DNA from 3 places in the Paraprevotella sp. genome. Region 1 is predicted to be linked to each of the others. Evidence: riboswitches for the same ligand, from Rfam matches in the RefSeq annotation. Region 1 holds a riboswitch; each other region holds the start of a gene.
The links. A riboswitch is a leader RNA that binds a small molecule or an ion and turns the genes downstream of it on or off. The one in region 1 is predicted to bind cobalamin.
Positions count from the first base shown of each region.

Region 1 (6,706 bases):
TGAACTGAATTGTTCGGGTTCCTTGACATACGAACTTTCAGATGGAAGTGAAAGATCGGATAGTTTCAATAAAAAGGTTAATTTCTTTATTTTTGGTGTATGAGAAGGTTCTGTTTCTTGTTGGTGCTTTGTGCCTGTAGTATAGCCTGTTCTTCCCAAGGATTAAATGCCTTGATAAATGGGAAAATAACGTCAGAAGAGCAGTCCTTGCCAGATTCTTTGTCTATTTCTATTCCGGGTTGGGTAAAGGAAAAGACAACACCAGATGAATATGCACTTTGGAAACGATTTAGCCGGTATTTTGAAGTGGACTATTCAATTTTGCAAGAACAGTTGTCTGAAAAACAGCATCATGAACTTTATAAAAGTATGAAGGATATTTGTACTCAAATAGAGAACCATACTTATTCTGGAAGCTTGGGAGGGGCGTTTTACTTTGCGTTACCTGCGCCAATAGATTCCACAATCGTGTGGAATACGTGCAGTTACGTGAAAATAGATGAAAATCTGTCTTTCAGGAAAATTGAAGGAATCGTGTTCCATTCAAAGGACTATCCCGAAGCCCAAGTGAAAGTGACAGTGTGGTGCGTGTACGACAAAGCCCAAAACAGCGTGCAGGTCATAAAAGAAGACATGCAGAAAGCAGGGCAGGCCATCGAAGTGAATGGTTCCCATACTGTCGGTTATGACTCGGCAAACGGTCGGCTGTATGGTTCTTGCGCAGGCTCTTTGGTCTATTGGGATGAGCATAAGGCTTATCAGAGCGAGGATTTCCACAAGGGATATAACATCCCATTGGAATAGGGATATTGGATGAGGGCAAAGCATGGCACTATATAGATGGGTTTGATTGTCCTTATTTTGCCCTTGGCCTTGGACTATGCGTTGTTTGTGAGGTTTAGACATGGGCAAAAGGTTACAAATATGCTTTTTTATCTTTCTGCTTTTTATCTTTTGTTTTCCGTAGTCATACTCGTCATGTGTGTAAGTCGGGCAGCTTGGGTGGCGTCTGTAATCAGTTTGATGTCAATGGTTTGGTTACGGATGAAGTGTGCGTGGATAAAAAAGTGTTTTGTATTGTTGGCTGTATTCGTTCTTTGTGTTCCTTTTTTGTATGGCATGTATGTGCTGAAAAAAGATTCGGCAGACGGTCGTTTGTTCATCTGGAAAATCTCTTATCCGGTGGCTAAACAACAGATATTTTCCGGGGTGGGAATAGGCGGTTTCCCGTATGTTTATGGGGAAGCACAAGAAGCGTATTTTCGGGAGGGGAAGGGAACGCAAGATGAGGAAATGTTGGTTGGTGCCCCGGATTATGCTTATAATGAATATTTGCAGATATGGATAGAACTTGGACTGCCGGGAGTTTTGTCTTGTTTGTGCCTTATGGCTTATGTCTATATACGCCTTCTTAGGTGTCGGAATGTTGAGGTTGTCGGGTTATGTGGTGCAATGGTGAGTTTTATGGTGGTTTCCCTTTTTTCTTATCCTCTTCGATGTTTTGCCACATGCTTATTGTCTCTGTTTCTTTTATTGTGGGCTGCGTGGATGCCAATGATGCTATGTGAAAAGAAACGGTATGGAAAGGTAGGAATGGTGTGTGGTTTGTTGGTTTTGATAGGAGTGGGGGCGGTGGTATGTATCCAGTTTAATAAATCTTATCGGACGTGTACGGCGATGAAACATTGGGGGATGGTGCGGCCATATTTTGATAGGGAAAAATATGAGGGCATAGAGAATTGTTACAGGGTTTTGTATCCCGATTTGAAGAAAGATGTTGGTTTCCTTTTTGAGTATGGAATGTGTTTGTCGTATAATGGTCATTACGAAGAAAGCAACATAATATTAAATGAAGGGGCAAAACGAAGTTCTGACCCCATGTTTTTTAATCTCATGGGAAAAAACTTTCAAGCTCTTGGCAGGTTTGAGGAGGCTGAAGAGATGTTTTATAAGGCTTATTATAGAGTCCCCCACCGTATTTACCCTTTATATTTGTTGATGGGGTTGTATGAAAAAGAGGGACGGGATTTGGAAATGTTGGAGAAGGCTCATCAAATAGTAGGGAAGAAAGAAAAAGTACCTTCTTCTTTGACGGGATATCTTAAAAAAGAAGCAGGGCTTAAATTGCAAGAATATGAAAGAAGCAATGGAAAGGGGAAAAATATGGAAATAGATTGGTTTTGATTGGAGAGAACTAAAAGTTTATAAGGAATACTCTTCAGATGCGGTCGGCCTCTATGTACCCGTTCATGACGGCATAGATAGTCAGTCCCGATACGGAGCGGACATTGAGTTTTTCCATGATGTTCTTGCGGTGGGAGATAACGGTGGTAGTGCTGATACACAAGTGGTCGGCAATTTCCTTGTTCGTCAGTCCGCGTACAATGAGTATGAGCACTTCGATTTCGCGATGACTGAGTCCGTTGGGGTCGGTAGAGGCAGTGGTTCCCGATATGGGCTTTCCCATACCTTGGGGCAGATGTCGTCCGTGAGCATGCGCATACTGTTGCAGTTGCAGCAATGCACGCACCATATTGTCTTCGTTTTGGTAGATATTCAACGTATGGAAGTGGGAGGTTTGAGGGGTGCCGGTTGTCCCATTGGTAAGCACAATGGTTTTTTCTTTCCGTTCCACAAAGAAGGCGCTGTGCTCCACAAGGGTCTGGGCTGAAATAAAGTAGTGGAAATACATGTCCGGTGTGTCGCGCATCAGTTGTTCAAAACTGTTGAACGTGCGGACGACAGCTTGTGGCATCATCCGTTCAATGAGGCCGCGTAGTCCCATACAGGTCAATGTGTTGGCTTCTATAATGGCAATTTCGGGGGATAGTTTCATGTTCACGCTCATATTTCCATGCAAAGTTACTCAAATCTCGTCGTATCTTAAAAAGAAATAAGGATGCCTTATTCCAGACATCCTTACCTTATCAAAAATTTAATTGGTTTCAAACTAAGGTGCATTGCACTTAACAAGCTGCACCTGCATTCAGGTTTTTATTACCGAACAACATTGAAGTACTTGAACCCAAGAACTTACCGTTGCTCTTCTTTGAACCTGTTGCAACTGCCATAGCTACTACGACCGCTGCGATAATCATTAATCCTGTCATAATCTTCTTACCTTTCTTTTTTAATCTAACAATCTTTTACCTAAACATTGCTCCTTCACGGAGCTAAATACCTAAAAACTAAATATCTTTTGTTCCTTATGACACTACAAAGGTACGGCGATTCTTCCTGCAAAACAAGTAAAAGGGCATTTGTTATCATTTAAATGCCCTTTTCTTGATATAAATCAATGAAAAGGTCTTGGGATACTGATTTTTTTAATAACTTTGCAACGTTTTGTTCTGCCCGGCCTATGGGAAAGCCCTTTCAGGTCGGCAGATGAAAAGGGAATCGGGTGGAAATCCCGGACAGTCCCGCTGCTGTGAACTCATTGTGCGGTTTGTTTCAAACCTCAAGCCACTTCCTTATTTATAATAATAAGGTGGGAAGGCCAACAAGCCGGAGTAAGTCAGAAGACCTGCAAAACGTAGTCATGCCGGAATCTCCGTGGGATGGGAGGAAGGTGTCTTGAGTGAAGAATGAAGATATAAATGGGCGTATACAAGGAATCTCATAAAATGAGAGGATGGTTGCTTGTGTCATTTTGTATGGAGACTGTGTTCGTGCTCGCACAAAATGGTGCAGATAGCGTGGATGTGGGGCTGAAACAGATGAAAGGTCTGACGGTGACCGAGAAGGCTTTGCCTGCCACCGTACGTTCGGGTGCTCCTGTGCAGACGCTTGATAAGGCGGAGTTGGAACGTATGGGCGTGTTGGACGTGTCGGATGCCGTACGGCATTTTTCGGGGGTGACCTTGAAGGATTATGGCGGTGTGGGAGGGTTGAAAACTGTTTCCGTACGCAGTCTGGGCGCACAGCATACAGCCGTGCTCTACGATGGTGTGGCCATAGGGGATTGCCAGTCGGGACAGGTGGACATCTCCCGTTTCTCGTTGGATAATGTTTCTTCATTGACGTTGACTATCGGGCAAAGCGACAATATTTATCAGACGGCACGCATGTTGGCTGCTGCAAGCGCGTTGAGCATCGAAACGAGCCGGCCTGATTTTGAAGGCCGGGATTTCACTCTTTCGGTAAAGGTGAAGGCGGGGGCTTACGGTTTGGCCAACCCCTCATTGTTCTATGCCCATCGGTTCACACCGCGTTTGTCTTGTTCTCTTTACGGTGAATATTTACGTGCCGACGGGAATTATCATTTTACGATGATGAACTTGGATAAACAGATAAAAGGACGGCGTAACAATAGCGACATAGGGGCATACCGTGCGGAGGTGAATCTTTTTGCCCATTTGACAGAACGTCAGGATTTGGATGTGAAGGGGTATCTGTTCGATTCCCGTCGAGGATTGCCCGGTAGTGTCGTATATGACAATCCCTATGCGGCGGAACGGCTTTATGACCGTAATTATTTCGGTCAGTTGAGGTATGAGAACCGTTTTTCGGAGAAGTGGAAACTGAAGGCTTCCGGGAAGTTCAATTATAGTTGGAACAAAGACACGGACAAGAAGGCTGCCGGGCCGACGGAAGACCGTTTCCGCCAGACGGAGACCTACCTGACCGCGACGTTATGGGCGAAGCCCGTGAAAAACCTTTCTTTTTCGTTGGCGCAGGATTTTGTGTATAACGATTTGGCCACGACGTTGGACCAATGCCAATACCCGGAACGTTATACCAGTCTGACGGCCTTTTCAGCACAATACCGTCAACCGCAGTTTCAGGTGACGGCTTCCTTGCTGAATACTTTCATTACCGAACGAGTTTCTTTAGGGATGGCTGCCGACGACCGTAAGCGGCTTTCTCCGGCGGTAAGCCTGGCGTGGCGCCCTGTGAAAAAGGCGAGTTGGCGTTTGCGCGCGTCTTATAAAGACATATTCCGTGTCCCGACTTTCAATGACCTCTATTATCTGCTCATTGGGAACAGCCGCTTGCGTCCGGAAACAACGTGCCAATGGAATATAGGGACCACCTGGGCCGGACGTATGGGAAAAGTGGCGGATTACGTGAGCTTTTCGTTGGATGCTTATTATAATAAGGTGAAAGACAAGATTGTGGCAGTTCCGACGATGTTCGTATGGAAAATGTCCAACGTAGGCAAAGTGGAGACTTACGGCGTGGATGCCAATCTGGCTGCCGAATGGGCTTTGGCAAAAGCTTGGAATTTGAGTTTGACAGGAGCGTACAGTTTCATGCAGGCGGAAGACGTGACGAAACGCGGTAGCAAGTTGTGGCGTCATCAGATTGCCTATACGCCGAAACATTCCGGAGGTGGAAGTGTGGTACTTGAAATGCCGTGGATGAACGTGGCATATAATGTGGCGTGGAGCGGTGAACGCTATCGTCTGCCGCAAAACAAAAAGAGCAATCTCGTGAATGCCTATTCCGATCATAGCCTTTCCTTGTACCGTGTTTTCCGGTTCAGGGATCATAAGTTGCGCCTGCAGGTGGACGCGGCCAATCTGGGTGGAAGAAATTATGAGGTGGTGCGTTACTATCCGATGCCCGGGAGGAATTTTAAAGTGGCAATAACATATTCTTTATAAACTTTTAATAACGAAAAAAATGAAAATGAAATGGTGTAAATGGGCCATAATGGCTCTGGCTTTGGGGTGTTTTACCGCTTGTAGCGAGGATGATGACACGGTTGGAGATGGTGGAAAGCCGGGAGAAGAGACTGGTGGAAATGGAGGCGGTGCCAATGGAAGTGACAGCACTGCGGTTCCTTCCCCCGTGGTCGCTTTGGGAGCTTATGTGTTGAATACCGGAAATTGGGGTGGAAATGATGCCAGTATCCAATATTTGGATTTTCAGACCGGAAAGTTGAGCGAAGACCTTTATGCGGCTGCCAATGGCGAAGGGCTTGGCGACTTGGGGCAAGACCTTTGTGTGTATGGTTCGAAAATATACGTGACGGTGAGCGGTTCTTCCAAAGTTGTCATCATGGACCGTAAGTGCAAGGTTCTGAAATCCATTCCGGTGGCTACCGAAGACGGTACTCCGGTTGAGCCTCGCTACATGGCAGCGTGTGAGGGGAAGGTTTATTTTACAGCATACGACGGGACGGTTTCCCGTATCGACACGACTTCCATGGCCATCGATGGCAAACTGAATCTTATAGATGCAGGGGCACAAACAGGTTATGACCATCCCGAGGCTATAACTTCTGCCAACGGCAAACTGTATGTCAATATTTCGGGGTATTCAAAAGGAAAGTGGTTGGCAGTGGTTGATGCAGCCTCTTTCACCAAGCTGAAAGATATTGAAGTAATGCTCAATCCTTATACCCAGTGCATCACGGCAGAAGACGGGTATGTATACTTCGTGTCCAATGGCAACTATGCAGGAAGCCCGTCCTTGACTCCGGACCAGTATATTTACGGTACGATGCAACGTCTCGATCCGGAAACAGATCAAGTGGAACAGGTGTGCCGTGCAACTTATATCGCGAATGCCGGGGAGAAAATGTACATCCTTTATTCAGAGTATTATATGCCGGAAGTGGCTCGTGCTTACGTCCGTGACTTAAAGACAGGAGATGAACAAGAGTTTATGGACATGGCTGATTTGCAGAGTGCCAACGGTTTGGCTGTTGATCCAGCATCTGGCGATGTGTATGTGTTTGACGTACCTTACGGTGCTG
Region 1 is NZ_CFQRNQ010000001.1:274,982-281,687, forward strand. Features, by position in the region: gene AC5RDV_RS00985 (hypothetical protein) at 1-103, shown strand, start outside; gene AC5RDV_RS00990 (hypothetical protein) at 100-804, shown strand; gene AC5RDV_RS00995 (O-antigen ligase family protein) at 841-2,184, shown strand; gene AC5RDV_RS01000 (response regulator transcription factor) at 2,219-2,836, opposite strand; gene AC5RDV_RS01005 (hypothetical protein) at 2,967-3,110, opposite strand; cobalamin riboswitch at 3,329-3,548, shown strand; gene AC5RDV_RS01010 (TonB-dependent receptor plug domain-containing protein) at 3,600-5,609, shown strand; gene AC5RDV_RS01015 (DUF5074 domain-containing protein) at 5,635-6,706, shown strand, end outside.

Region 2 (6,706 bases), on a different contig from region 1:
AGCTACCTGCAGCGCAGTAAGTTCGGGGCCAATGCCCAACCGTTCTATGTGTTGCTCGACAATGAAGGCAAACCGTTGAACAAGTCATATTCGTACGACGAGGATGTCAACAAATATATAGATTTCTTGCAGACTGGTTTGAGGAATTATAAGAACAAGTAATTCTTGTATTGGGAATATCAGGGGATGTATCAGATGAAAATGGTACATCCCTATTTTTTTATGGTTGGTTTTTAACGTTATTTTTCATCGGAATGAGCAAGGATTTGGTCGGTTCGCAGTTTGATAAATAGAATGTCGGATTTTTAAATTGGATGAAAAATGAAGAAAGTACATGTCTTATGGTTGTTGGCCTTCCTGTTATTGGCTCCGGTTTTGTTTCAGTCTTGTTCGGATGACGATGGTGAGGTTTATGTATGGTATCCTTATTTCAGTCCGAATGCTTTGGTGACGGTCAAGGGCGGTACGGATTCCTGTTTCTTGCAGTTGGATGATGAGACAACGCTTTGGCCGGTCAACCTGTCTTCTTCCCCTTTCGGAGAAAAGGAGGTGCGGGCTTTGGTGCATTTTACGGACGTAGACGAAGACAGGCATTCCCGTGCGCGTGCAGTCTATGTAAACTGGATGGACAGCATCCTGACGAAAAAAACGGTTCCGGATTCTGCTTTGGTGAACGATTCGCTATACGGGAATGACCCTGTGGAGATAGTAGACGATTGGGTGACTGTGGCGGAAGACGGTTATCTGACTCTGCGTTTCTCTACTTTGTGGGGCAGCAGGGGGATTCCCCATAAGGTGAATTTATTGACCGGGGGCAATCCGGAGAATCCCTATGAGGTGGAGTTTCGTCACGATGCTTGCGGGGATGCGGGGAGTTGGCGGAGCGATGCGCTTGTGGCCTTTGATTTAGGGAAGCTTCCCGATACGGGAGGGCGCACGGTCAAGCTGACGTTGGTTTGGCGGTCGTTCCGGGGAAGGAGGACGGCAGAGTTTGATTATTGTACCCGTAAAAAGACAGGAAACGTGGCAAAACAAATAGAACAAATGCAAAGAGGAGGTGCGTTACGATAGTATTAGGGGACAGATAACCGTTCGTTCAGCATGACGCGTATCGGAGACGAAGGCGAACAGGATTTGGTTCGAGGTATACAGCGGGGCGACCGTGTAGCGATGAAATTATTATATTGTCGCTATGCAGGTTGCCTCACAGCCGTGTGTTCCCGTTATGTGGCTTGTATGGACGATGTGAGAGATGTCCTTCAGGATTGTTTCGTGAAGATATTCACTTCCATTCACGGTTTCGAGTGGAGGGGTGAAGGTTCTCTCCGGGGATGGATGGTACGTATTGTGGTGAACGAGTCATTGAAATTCTTGAAGCGCGACCGGCAGTTGGAATCCCTTGGCGACGGATGGGACGTACCGGACACGGTCGAGGATGAGCCGGATGCGGGGGACATTCCGTCTGAAGTTCTTCAGGAAATGATTTGCCGTTTACCGGCAGGGTATAGGGCTGTTTTCAATTTGTATGTGTTCGAAAGGAAGAGCCATAAGGAGATTGCCGCGATGCTGAATATAAAAGAGAGTACATCGGCTTCGCAACTGCATCGGGCAAAGGCGGTGTTGGCAAAGGAAGTTCAAAGATATAAAGCTCAGGTCAATGGAAGATAAATGGTTGAATGAATGGCAAAAGAAACTGGACGGTTACGAGGTCATCCCTCCCGACGGGCTGTGGGACGGGATAAACAAGGCTTTGGAAGAGCAACGCCTGTCCGTCTCCTCTTCTCGTGGGAGGAGTACCGTATGGCTGCGCTTGGCCGGGATTGCGGCAGCGTTGGCGATAGTTGTGCCTTTGGGAAGGAATGTGTGTCAGCCGGTTTTTATGTCTTTTGCAGACAATCGCATTCCGACCGAAGGCGTTCTTCTTGGGCCGACGGATGCCTTTTGGGCAAAAGTGCAGCGCGTGGAAAAGGAGCCATGCCGTCGTAAACCGTCCGGGAAAGATATAGTGGCTTGCGACCGGCCTGCCGTATCGGAAGAAGGTGGGAAGGCTTTAGCTGAAGAGAGAAAAGAACTTTTGGCTGAAAGAGAAAAAACGATTCCTGAAGATAGCCATGGAAATTCGGGAAAGCCTTATCCTGATGGAATAGGCCGTTATCCTGAGTTGGTTCCAAACGTCGGAAAGGTCAAGAAAGAAAGGTCGCATTGGTTGGCTGTGAGTCTTTTTGCATCCAATACTCCAGGAAAATCGGTAATGAATTATGGGAACGGAGGAGTTGTCCTGATGGGAACTATCCCCTCTTGGGGACACCCCGAGGCGATGGAATGTGGAAAATTTCCGGTGACGGCCATAAGGTCTGCCCATCGGTATGTGGATGGCGTTGTCCCGATGAAACACAAGCAGCCCGTCAGGTTCGGCGTGTCTGCCTGTTATGCCGTAAACGAAAGGTTCGGTATAGAAAGCGGCCTTTCTTATACTTATCTTTCGTCAAGTCTTTCTTCTTCTGGAGAAGATTATAGTTATGAGGTCCGGCAATCCCTGCAATACGTAGGGATTCCCTTGAACTTTAAGGCCAGTTTGTGGAAGAAACGGTGGATGGATTTGTATCTGTCGGCCGGAGGAATGGCCGAGAAGTGCGTGGATGGAGATACGGAAACGGATTATACGTGGAAAGGTCGGATAAAGTCATCTACACATAAGGATGTACGGGAAAAACCTTGGCAATATTCTGTAAATGCAGCCGCCGGGATGCAGCTTAACTTGTCGTCAGTGGTAGGTTTGTATGTGGAGCCGGGAGTGAGCTACTATTTTGATAATGGAAGTTCTGTTTCCAATATCTATAAGGAGAAACCATTGAATTTTAATTTGGAATTCGGGCTTAGGTTTTCTTTCGGTTTGTGACATAAGTCTTGTCCTTTCCGAAGGCCTGATTTGATCCTGTTGCATACATGTTTTTTATTTTGGGAAACTTTTGGCCTTTTCGTTTTGGTAAATTGTATTTATAATCTAATGATTATAAGTATTTTAATTGTTTTGTGGGTTGTAAAATCTGGAAACTTTAAAATAAAAACAGCGAGAACACTTGCACGAAAAAAGGAAAAGGTGTACCTTTGCCGTTGTTCAGGTGCCCTGTTTGCCAGTCGGCCGACAGGGTGAAAAGGGAACGGGGTGAGAGTCCCCGACAGACCCGCTGCTGTGAACTCTTTTATACGTTTCATGACATGCTGCATCCACTGTTTCGTCGGGCGAAACGGGAAGGACATGAAACGCGAGTAAGTCAGAAGACCTGCCTGTGACATAGCCGTACGGACTCCGGGGACAAGGGGATGACGGTGGGAACGTAATAAGAAAGATACAAAATTTTAGATGCCGGAGAAACAGGGCTTCTTTTAGAAAAAGGAGGCCGGGACTTTTTCGGCCCGGAAAATAAATGCAATATGATACAGACAGTTGTTAAAAGGGACGGGCGCATCGTGGGTTTCAATGCTCGGAAAATCGGGGATGCCATACGCAAGGCCATGGTACACACCGAGGCCGGTGAGAATGAAGAGCTGATTCATTTGATATGCGAACACGTGACGAACCGTGGTAAGGCACAAATGACGGTGGAGGAGATTCAGGATGCCGTGGAAATGGAATTGATGAAAAGCCGCCGTAAGGATGTGGCGCAGAAATATATCGCTTACCGTAACCAACGCAGCATTGCCCGCAAGGCCAAGACACGTGACATATTTCTGGAAATCATCAATATCAAGTCTAACGACGTGACTCGCGAGAATGCCAACATGAATGCCGATACGCCGGCCGGCATGATGATGAAGTTTGCCAGCGAGACCACCAAGCCTTTCGTAGACGACTACCTACTGAGTGAAGAGGTGAAAGAGGCGGTCAAGCACAACTATCTGCATATCCATGACAAGGATTATTATCCCACCAAAAGCTTGACGTGCGTGCAGCATCCGCTCGACTACATCTTGAAGCATGGTTTCTCTGCCGGACACGGGGAGTCCCGTCCGGCCAAACGTATCGAGACGGCCAGTATTTTGGCCTGTATTTCCATGGAAACGGCACAGAATGAGATGCACGGCGGCCAGGCTATTCCTGCGCTTGATTTTTATCTGGCTCCTTTCGTGCGTGCCAGTTTCATCGAAGAAGTGAAGGTCTTGGAGGAGTTGAACGCCGAGGACTACTCCCGTTTATACCATAAGGAAGTGGACGACTTTGTCACTCGTCCTCTGGATGGCCTGACCGGTGACGCACGTATCCTCCAGCATGCGATGAACAAGACTGTGGCCCGGGTGCATCAGGCTATGGAAGCCTTTATCCACAATATGAATACCATCCATTCCCGTGGGGGGAATCAGGTGGTGTTCAGTTCCGTGAACTACGGTACGGATACCTCGGCCGAGGGGCGTTGCATCATCCGCGAAATCCTGCGTAGTACTTACGAAGGGGTGGGCAACGGCGAAACTGCCATCTTTCCGATTCAAATCTGGAAAAAGAAGCGGGGCGTGAGTTATTTGCCTACCGACCGCAATTACGACCTTTACCAATATGCCTGCAAGGTGACAGCCCGTCGTTTTTTCCCGAACTTTATTAATTTGGATGCCACGTTCAACCGGCATGAACTGTGGCGTGCCGACGACCCGAAACGTTACCTGTATGAAACGGCTACGATGGGTTGCCGTACCCGCGTCTTTGAAAACCGTTTCGGGCCGAAGACTTCTATCGGACGGGGAAATATTTCTTTTTCAACCATCAACATCGTGCGTCTGGCCATCGAGTGCATGGAGATTGTAGATGAAGAAGAACGTATCGCTCGTTTCTTTGCCAAGCTCGACCACATGTTGGAAATCACGGCCCGTCAGTTGCATGAGCGTATGGAGTTCCAGAAGACAGCCTTTGCCAAGCAATTCCCGTTGGTGATGAGTGCGCTTTGGTTGGGATGCGAGAAGCTGAAGCCCAACGATACGATAGCTCCGGTGATTAACCAGGGGACGTTAGGCATCGGTTTCATCGGTTTGGCCGAATGCTTGGTCGCTTTGACCGGCAAGCATCATGGAGAGTCGGAAGAAGCACAGCAGCTCGGCCTGAAGATCGTGACCTATATGCGCGACCGTGCTAACGAGTTCTCGGAACTCTACCAACATAATTACAGCGTGTTGGCCACTCCGGCTGAAGGATTGGCCGGAAGGTTCACCCGGGGCGACCGCAAGCAGTTCGGCGTTTTACCGGGTATTACCGACCGTGAGTATTATACCAATTCCAACCATGTGCCGGTGTATTACAAGTGCAGTGCCCGTCATAAGGCCGAAGTTGAGGCACCGTATCACGACCTGACGCGGGGCGGTCATATTTTCTACGTGGAAATCGACGGGGATGCCACCCATAATCCGGAAGCCATCATGCGCGTGGTGGACATGATGGACAAGTATAATATCGGCTACGGGTCGGTAAACCACAATCGTAACCGTTGCATGACTTGCGGGTACGAGAATGCCGAACCGGAGATGAAAGTGTGTCCCAAATGCGGCAGTGGGCATATAGACCGCCTGCAACGCATTACCGGTTACTTGGTCGGGACGACAGACCGTTGGAACAAGGCCAAGTTGGCCGAACTGAATGACCGTGTGGTGCATGAAAACCGATAAACGACGATGATTTCAGTCATAAAGATTGTTGAGGACACAACGGTGGACGGACCGGGATTCCGTACGACGGTGTATGCCGCCGGGTGTCCCAATGCCTGTCCCGGCTGCCATAATCCACAGTCGTGGGACATCGGGGCCGGAATCCTGATGACGACGGAGGAAATCATGCAGGTCATCCGGGCCGATGAGTTTGCGGACGTGACGTTCAGCGGTGGCGACCCGATGTTCCAACCGGAAGGATTTGCCGAACTGGCAGAAGCCGTGAAACGGGAGACCGGAAAAAACATCTGGTGTTATACCGGTTATAAGTTCGAACGGTTGCTGCACGACCGGCGGCAGGCTGAATTGCTGCAATACATTGATGTGTTGGTGGACGGGCCATACGTGGAATCCTTACGCGACCGTGACGCGTTGTTTCGCGGTAGCCGCAACCAACGGCTGATTGACGTGCAAGCTTCTTTGCGCGAGGGCGAAGTCGTTTTGTACGCGCAATGAGATAATAGGGCTGCATTCTAATACGCATCCCGCCACGTTCTTATCGGGGGCGTGGCGGGATGTGGTCGTTTATAGATGGGTATGGGAACAGAGTTGTTTTACTTTACCAATACTTTGTTTCCTTTGATGACGTACATGCCTTTTTTCAACCCGTTCAGGGCTTGTGATGCTTGTACGTTTTGTCGCACGAGCTGCCCGTTGATGGTGTACACGTCCACAAGGGAATCTTCCGTTGCTACTACTTCCTTGATGCCGCTGCCCGAGGTCGTGTTCACGTAGAGTGCTACGGGCTGTTGCCCGTTGGTGTAGCAGGCGAAACGGGGCGATGAAGCGTTGTATTGGATGGTGCGGCTCTTGTAGGCGTTGTTCTGTATGAAAGCCTGTTCGCCGCTTACGGTGATGGTCCACTGTGCGTTTTTGCTGCCGGCCTCGCCTGAGTTGTGCAGCTTGTTTTTGTCTGAAGTCAGCGACAGGTAAGCTTTTGCGGTGGCATCATACAGGGTGTAGGCACCTTCCTGGCCGCCGAGGATGACTTGGAACGGCTGTCCGTTGCCGTTTACTT
Region 2 is NZ_CFQRNQ010000003.1:186,043-192,748, reverse strand. Features, by position in the region: gene AC5RDV_RS02950 (protein-disulfide reductase DsbD family protein) at 1-162, shown strand, start outside; gene AC5RDV_RS02945 (NigD1/NigD2 family lipoprotein) at 322-1,071, shown strand; gene AC5RDV_RS02940 (RNA polymerase sigma factor) at 1,102-1,668, shown strand; gene AC5RDV_RS02935 (putative outer membrane beta-barrel protein) at 1,658-2,899, shown strand; cobalamin riboswitch at 3,104-3,306, shown strand; gene AC5RDV_RS02930 (anaerobic ribonucleoside triphosphate reductase) at 3,436-5,649, shown strand; gene nrdG (anaerobic ribonucleoside-triphosphate reductase activating protein) at 5,656-6,144, shown strand; gene AC5RDV_RS02920 (endonuclease) at 6,243-6,706, opposite strand, start outside.
Region 2: linked by a shared signal. The riboswitch ahead of AC5RDV_RS02930 (anaerobic ribonucleoside triphosphate reductase) and the one ahead of AC5RDV_RS01010 (TonB-dependent receptor plug domain-containing protein) in region 1 are both predicted to bind cobalamin.

Region 3 (6,706 bases), on a different contig from region 1:
GAGTTCTAATTCTATCAACGTTTGATTGTCTTGTACGGCCTCTCCCTCTGTCACGAGAATGTTTTTCACCCTGCAGTCCGAACTGACCTTATAATTGCTTTGCATCTTCATGGCTTCGAGTACGATGGCGATGTCACCTGCCTTCAACTCGTCTCCCGGCTGTACGGGGATGCTGACCACCTTGCCCGGCATGGGTGCCACGATTTTATCCGGTTGGCGTTCGTCCGCATGCTTTTTCATGCGGAGGTACTTGGCCTGCGTGTCCACCACGTCCACGTGGTAGGAGCGGTAGAACATGTTCACGTCGTAGCTCTTTCCGCCTTCTCCGCGAATAAGTTCCGCATTGTAGGAATTGCCGTCGTGCAGGATGGAGCAACTACCGTTCTCGGCCATGACGATGTCCACTACACACGGTTTGCCGTCGATGGTGAGTTCCACGCGGTTTCCCTCTTTGTTTACCAATGTCACGTCCGCGACACGGTCTCCTATGTGCATTTCCATAAAATATCCCTTTCCTTATTATATACGTAATACTCCCTTTTGCAGGCCGAACTCGCGCCAACGGCTGATGGGGCGGGAGTCTGTCGTGCGCACGGGGCTGTTCTCTTCCAGATTGAACAGGTAGTCCACGTAGGCGGCTATCATGGCCATGTTTTCTATCTCTTCGTTCTCTCCGTTGCTGCGTTGCAGCGAACGGGAATATTTTGACAGGAATGAAGTGTCGTATTCGCCTTTCACAAAAGCCGGGGCGTACATGATGCGGCGCAGGTAACTGATGTTGGTTTTCAGTCCCGTGATTTTGAATTCATACAACACACGCCGCATACGTTCGATGGCAAACTGGCGGCTCGTGGCCCATACGATGAGCTTGCCGATCATCGGGTCGTAGTAGAGGGGGATTTCGTAACCTTCGTACACGTAGCTGTCGATACGCACGCCGATGCCGTTCGGCTCCGTGAGTTGGCGGATGATGCCGGGGCAGGGGATAAACCCGTTTTCCGTGTCTTCGGCACAGATGCGGCACTCGATGGCGTGTCCGCGTTGGGAGAGGTCCTCTTGTTTGAAGCGCAGAGGCTCACCGTCGGCCACGCGGAGCTGTTCTTTGACAAGGTCTACGCCCACCACTTCTTCCGTGATGGGGTGTTCCACTTGCAGGCGGGTGTTCATTTCCAAGAAATAGAAGTGGCGGTATTTGTCCACCAGAAATTCTATGGTACCGGCACCACGGTAGTTCACCGCCCGGGCGGCGGCAACGGCTTTCTCGCCCATCTCCCGGCGGAGTTCCGGCGTGAGGAAAGGCGAAGGGCTTTCTTCCACGATTTTCTGGTTGCGGCGTTGCACGGAGCACTCCCGGTCGAAGAGATGCACCACGTTGCCATGGGCATCCCCAAGTATTTGGAACTCGATATGGTGCGGCTCTTCCACGAATTTCTCCAGATATACCGTGTCATCCCCGAAGGAAGACATGGATTCCGAACGGGCCGAGTCGTAAGCCTCTTTCACTTCGTCTTCGCTATGGATGAGGCGCATGCCTTTTCCGCCGCCACCCATGGAGGCTTTCAGCATGACGGGAAAACCGATTTCCTTGCAGATGCGTACGGCTTCATCGGCGTCTTTCAGCGGTTCGGCAGTGCCTGGCACCACCGGTACCCCTGCCGCCATCATGCGTTGGCGGGCTGCAATCTTGTCTCCCATGGCTTCCATCGTGTCGGCTGTCGGGCCGATGAAGATGATGCCTGCGGCCTCGCAACGGCGTACAAATTCCGCATTTTCGGACAGAAAGCCGTAACCGGGATGGACGGCGTCGGCTTTGCATTTTGCGGCCACTTCGATGATACGGTCGATGTTCAGGTAACTTTCGTGCGACTCGGCCGCGCCGATGCAGTAAGCTTCGTCGGCATACATCACGTGCCTTGACGTACGGTCGGCCTCAGAAAATACGGCCACGGTACGCAGACCCATTTCGCGGCACGAGCGCATGACCCGCACAGCGATTTCGCCACGATTGGCGATCAAAACTTTTTTAATCATCTTTGTTTCATTTATCCTACATGTTCTCCTAACCCACGAGCAAGAACAGTTTTTTAACGAACGGCAGGTCTTCTGACTCGCCCCCTTCCTGAAACCTTCCCGGCCTTGAGAAACAAACGGCCAGTGGTGATGGTGCTTTTTCAGAAAGTTCACGGAGCATCACAGCAGCGGGACTGTCCGGGATTTGCACCCGATTCCCTTTTAATCCGTGCGCAAGGACTTGCACACAGAACCGATTCTTGTGCAAAGGTACGTCTTTTTTCCGTTACAGCCTAATGGTTTCAAAAGAAATTAATTTTCCGTAGGGCGGAAGATGTCGGGTGGGCTTGTAGGGAATGTCTTTTTGTTACTGTATGGGAGGATTTCAGTCCCAAAAGACAGCGTTTTCGTTTTATCTGACAGGCCAAAAACGGCTGAACCGTAGCATATAGAGCCTCTTCTTGCATATTTATACGGTATATGCGTTGTTGTTTTGCATATCTCCCGCATATATGCAATTCAATCCCAAGAGAATGGAAAACCATTCGGCTGAAAGCGGAAAATCATTCTCCGCATGTCGGCTCGTGTTTCTCTTTCAAACGCCGTAAAAATGTCTTTTTTCCGGCAAATTTCCGGCTTGCAAACCGTGTGCCGGCTTTATTGGGTTACTTTTTCCGTTCCAAAATCCGGTGGCATCATGCAAGCCGGATGTGTCTTTAGGCTTACGCACCGAGCCGCTTCATGCGGAAGGAAAGGCATGGACGGGTGACAGAGGATAAATATTCTTGCGTAAGGGTTGTCATTTTGTTATTCCTGAAGGGCTGTATGGTTGCGTTATTCTTGTCGCAGCCTTTGCCTGTGTGCGAATACGCAATTCTTGGGGGTGTGGAAATGACATGGTGTCAGAATGTCAATGGCATGCCGGGTTTTGGATTTAATATTTTTTAAGTATAATATAATGTATTCCGATTGGTATTTTATGATGTTCGTTCGTATATAAATTATATTCACGTAAAGTTGGTAGTATGAATAAGATATTATGTGGCGCGCTGGGAGCCTTCTTCGTTTCTTTTCCCATGCAAGCGAAAATACTCGTGTATCCGAAGATAGAAGACCAGGCCATTGTGGACGACAACCGTTACAAGGTGTACGTCAGGGAGGCCGGGACGGAAAATGCCTGGCGGGAGTTACAGGTTTTTTCAGTGGAGGTGGACATGGACACGCAGAGCCGGGCTGCCATGGCGCAGTTCGACGCAGACGAGCCGGTGGAGGTGAAGGTCGTGGCGCATGGTTTACCGGTGGATGACGTGAAGATACGTCCTCTTTCGCGAGGTATATCATATAATAAGGTGGACGGGCACGCCTTGACGTTCCGCCTGGAGCGTCCGGCCAAGTTGAGTGTGGAGTTCGGGGGCGATCGTATGGGTAATCTCCATTTGTTTGCCAATGCTGTGGAGACGGAGACGTATGACGGAACAGGGGGCGAAGGCGTCGTGGTCTGGGATGGAGGTTCGAAAGACATTTTCCGGAAAGATTGCCGTCTGATTTATTTCGGTCCCGGCGTGCATAAGCCCAAGGACCTGCCCAACGATGAGATAGACGTACCGAGCAACTGCACGGTTTACCTGGCGCCGGGGGCCTTGGTGAAAGCCAAGCTCAGGGTGGACAGGGCAAAGAATGTGCGGATTGTGGGACGAGGGATGCTGTTCCGGCCTTTGCGCGGCGTGGAAATCACCCGTTCGCGCAACGTGCACGTAGAAGGCATTACGGTGGTCAACCCCCAGCATTACACCATAATGGGCGGAGAAAGCCGGAAGGTGACGGTCAGGAATGTGAAGAGCTTTTCATCCCGGGGGTGGAGCGACGGGATTGACTTGATGTGTTGCCATGACTGGTTGGTGGACGATGTGTTTCTTCGTACGAGCGACGACTGCCTGGCATTTTATAATCACCGGTGGTGGTTTTGGGGAGGGACAAGCAACCTGACGGTGCAGAATTCCATTTTGTGGGCCGATGTGGCGCATGCCATTAACGTGGGAGGCCATGGTGACGACCGTTCCCCGAAAGGGGAGACGCTTCGCAGCGTAAGGTTCCGCAACATAGACGTGCTGAACGTGGACGAGGATGACGACAACTATCGTGGAGTGATGTCTGTGTGCGTGGGCGACAAGAACCGGGTGGAGGGCGTGTCGTTCGAGGACATCCGGGTGGAAGACTGCGAAGAGGCGCGGCTGATAGATATCCGGGTTCTTTTCAATGAGAAATATAACCGTGAGCCTGGCGGTCCGATTCGCAACCTTGTCTTTCGTAATATCCGCTACCAAGGCGAAAGGGGAAAAATGTATCCTATGCGGATAAAAGGATATGACGCAGGCAACGACGTGTGCGGCGTGCTGTTGGAGAATGTCACGGTAGACGGAAAGAAATTGACGGGCACGGAAGGGATAGAGATGAACGGGTTTGTTTCCGATGTGGAAGTAAGGTAGGGAGCTTGTCTTTCGTTTTGTTCATGAAAGCGTGGATAGGTTTCTTTTTTGTCACAAGAAGTGTCTTTTTCTACGTAAATAGCGAAATAAATTGCAAGTATTCGCATTTATTTGTACCTTTGCCCACTAATAAGGTTTGAAGAAAACGATTGTCATGGAGCAGTTGAAACACGAATGCGGGATCGCTATGATACGCTTGCTGAAGCCCTTGGAGTATTACCAGGAAAAGTATGGTACTTGGATGTATGGCTTGAACAAGCTTTACCTTTTAATGGAGAAACAGCATAACCGCGGACAAGAAGGAGCCGGGTTGGCTTGCGTGAAGATGGAGGCGAATCCCGGAGAAGAGTATATGTTCCGTGAACGGGCGCTGGGTACGGGTGCCATTACCGAGATTTTTTCCTCCGTGCAGTCCCGGTTCAGGGACTTGGGCGCGGAACAGCTTGCAGACGCCACGTATGCCAAACGGCAGCTTCCCTTTGCCGGTGAAATTTATATGGGCCACCTTCGGTATTCAACGACCGGAAAGAGTGGCCTTTCTTTTGTCCACCCGTTTCTGAGGCGCAACAACTGGCGGGCGAAAAACCTTGCGCTGTGTGGTAATTTCAACCTGACGAATGTGGATGAGGTATTTGCCGACATTACGGCCAAAGGACAGCATCCCCGGATTTATTCCGACACTTATATCATGTTGGAGCAAGTGGGGCACAGGCTCGACCGCGAAAGCGAACGCCTTTATGCCGAAGCCATAGGGCATGGATTGTCCGGCATGGATATCACGCATTATATCGAGGAACGCATCGACGTGAACAACGTGTTGCGCACGGCAGCTCCCTTGTGGGATGGCGGTTATGTGGTGTGCGGGGCGACGGGCAGCGGCGAGATGTTTGTCCTGCGTGACCCGTGGGGTATCCGGCCGGCCTTTTGGTATAAAGACGATGAGGTTTTGGTCGTGGCTTCCGAGCGTCCTGTCATCCAGACGGTTTTCGCGTTGGAGACGGAGCAGATACACGAACTCATGCCGGGGCAGGCGGTCAGCGTGCATAAGGACGGGGAGATGCGTTTGGAACAAATCTTGCAACCCAAGGAGGTGAAAGCCTGCTCGTTCGAACGAATCTATTTCAGTCGTGGAAGCGACCGCGATATTTACCTGGAGCGTAAGGCTTTGGGCATGCAGTTGCGCGATGCCATCCTGAAAGCCATTGGCGGGGATTTGGAACATACGGTGTTCTCTTTTATTCCGAACACGGCGGAAGTCGCCTTTTATGGCATGTTGGACGCTTTCAAGGCGTATCTGAACCAAACCAAGATTGCCCAGATAGAAGCGTTGGGACATAAGCCCACGCATGAGGAGCTCGAACGCATCCTGAGCCAGTATATCCGTAGCGAGAAAGTGGCTATCAAGGACATTAAACTGCGTACGTTCATTACGGAAGGCAACAGCCGGAACGATTTGGCAGCGCATGTGTATGACATCACTTACGGGAGCGTGAATGCCTACGAGGACAATCTGGTGGTCATCGACGACAGTATCGTGCGCGGGACTACGCTGAAAGAGAGCATCATCCGCATCCTTGACCGCCTGCACCCGAAGAAAATCGTGTTGGTGTCTTCTTCGCCGCAGGTGCGCTATCCCGATTATTACGGTATCGACATGTCCAATATGGATGAGTTCATCGCTTTCCGCGCAGCCGTGGAGCTGTTGAAAGAACGGGGCATGGCGCACGTGGTGGGTGAGGTTTATGAACAATGTAAAATGCAGATGGGGTTGCCTAAAGAAGAAATGGTGAACAGCGTGAAAGCCATCTACGCTCCTTTTGCGGACGAGGACATTTCATGCAAGATGGTGGAGATGTTGCGCCCGGCAGGAGTCACCACGCCCATTGAAATCGTATACCAGACGCTGGAGGGCCTTCACGAGGCCTGTCCGGGGCATTCGGGCGACTGGTATTTCAGCGGCGACTATCCGACACCGGGTGGCGTGAAGTTGGTGAACCGGGCGTTCATCAGTTATTATGAGAATGTGTTTAAGGCAAATAAATAAGATAATAAAGATTGTATTTCTGCAATGAGAAACGTGACACTTATCCTCGACGACGGGAGCTGTTTTCACGGTAAGTCGTTCGGTTATGAAAAACCGGTGGCCGGCGAAGTGGTTTTCAATACGGCCATGATGGGGTATCCGGAGAGTTTGACCGACCCGTCTTATG
Region 3 is NZ_CFQRNQ010000006.1:118,126-124,831, reverse strand. Features, by position in the region: gene AC5RDV_RS05045 (acyl-CoA carboxylase biotin carboxyl carrier protein subunit) at 1-501, opposite strand, end outside; gene accC (acetyl-CoA carboxylase biotin carboxylase subunit) at 520-2,031, opposite strand; cobalamin riboswitch at 2,077-2,283, opposite strand; gene AC5RDV_RS05035 (glycosyl hydrolase family 28 protein) at 3,036-4,496, shown strand; gene AC5RDV_RS05030 (amidophosphoribosyltransferase) at 4,651-6,540, shown strand; gene carA (glutamine-hydrolyzing carbamoyl-phosphate synthase small subunit) at 6,565-6,706, shown strand, end outside.
Region 3: linked by a shared signal. The riboswitch ahead of accC (acetyl-CoA carboxylase biotin carboxylase subunit) and the one ahead of AC5RDV_RS01010 (TonB-dependent receptor plug domain-containing protein) in region 1 are both predicted to bind cobalamin.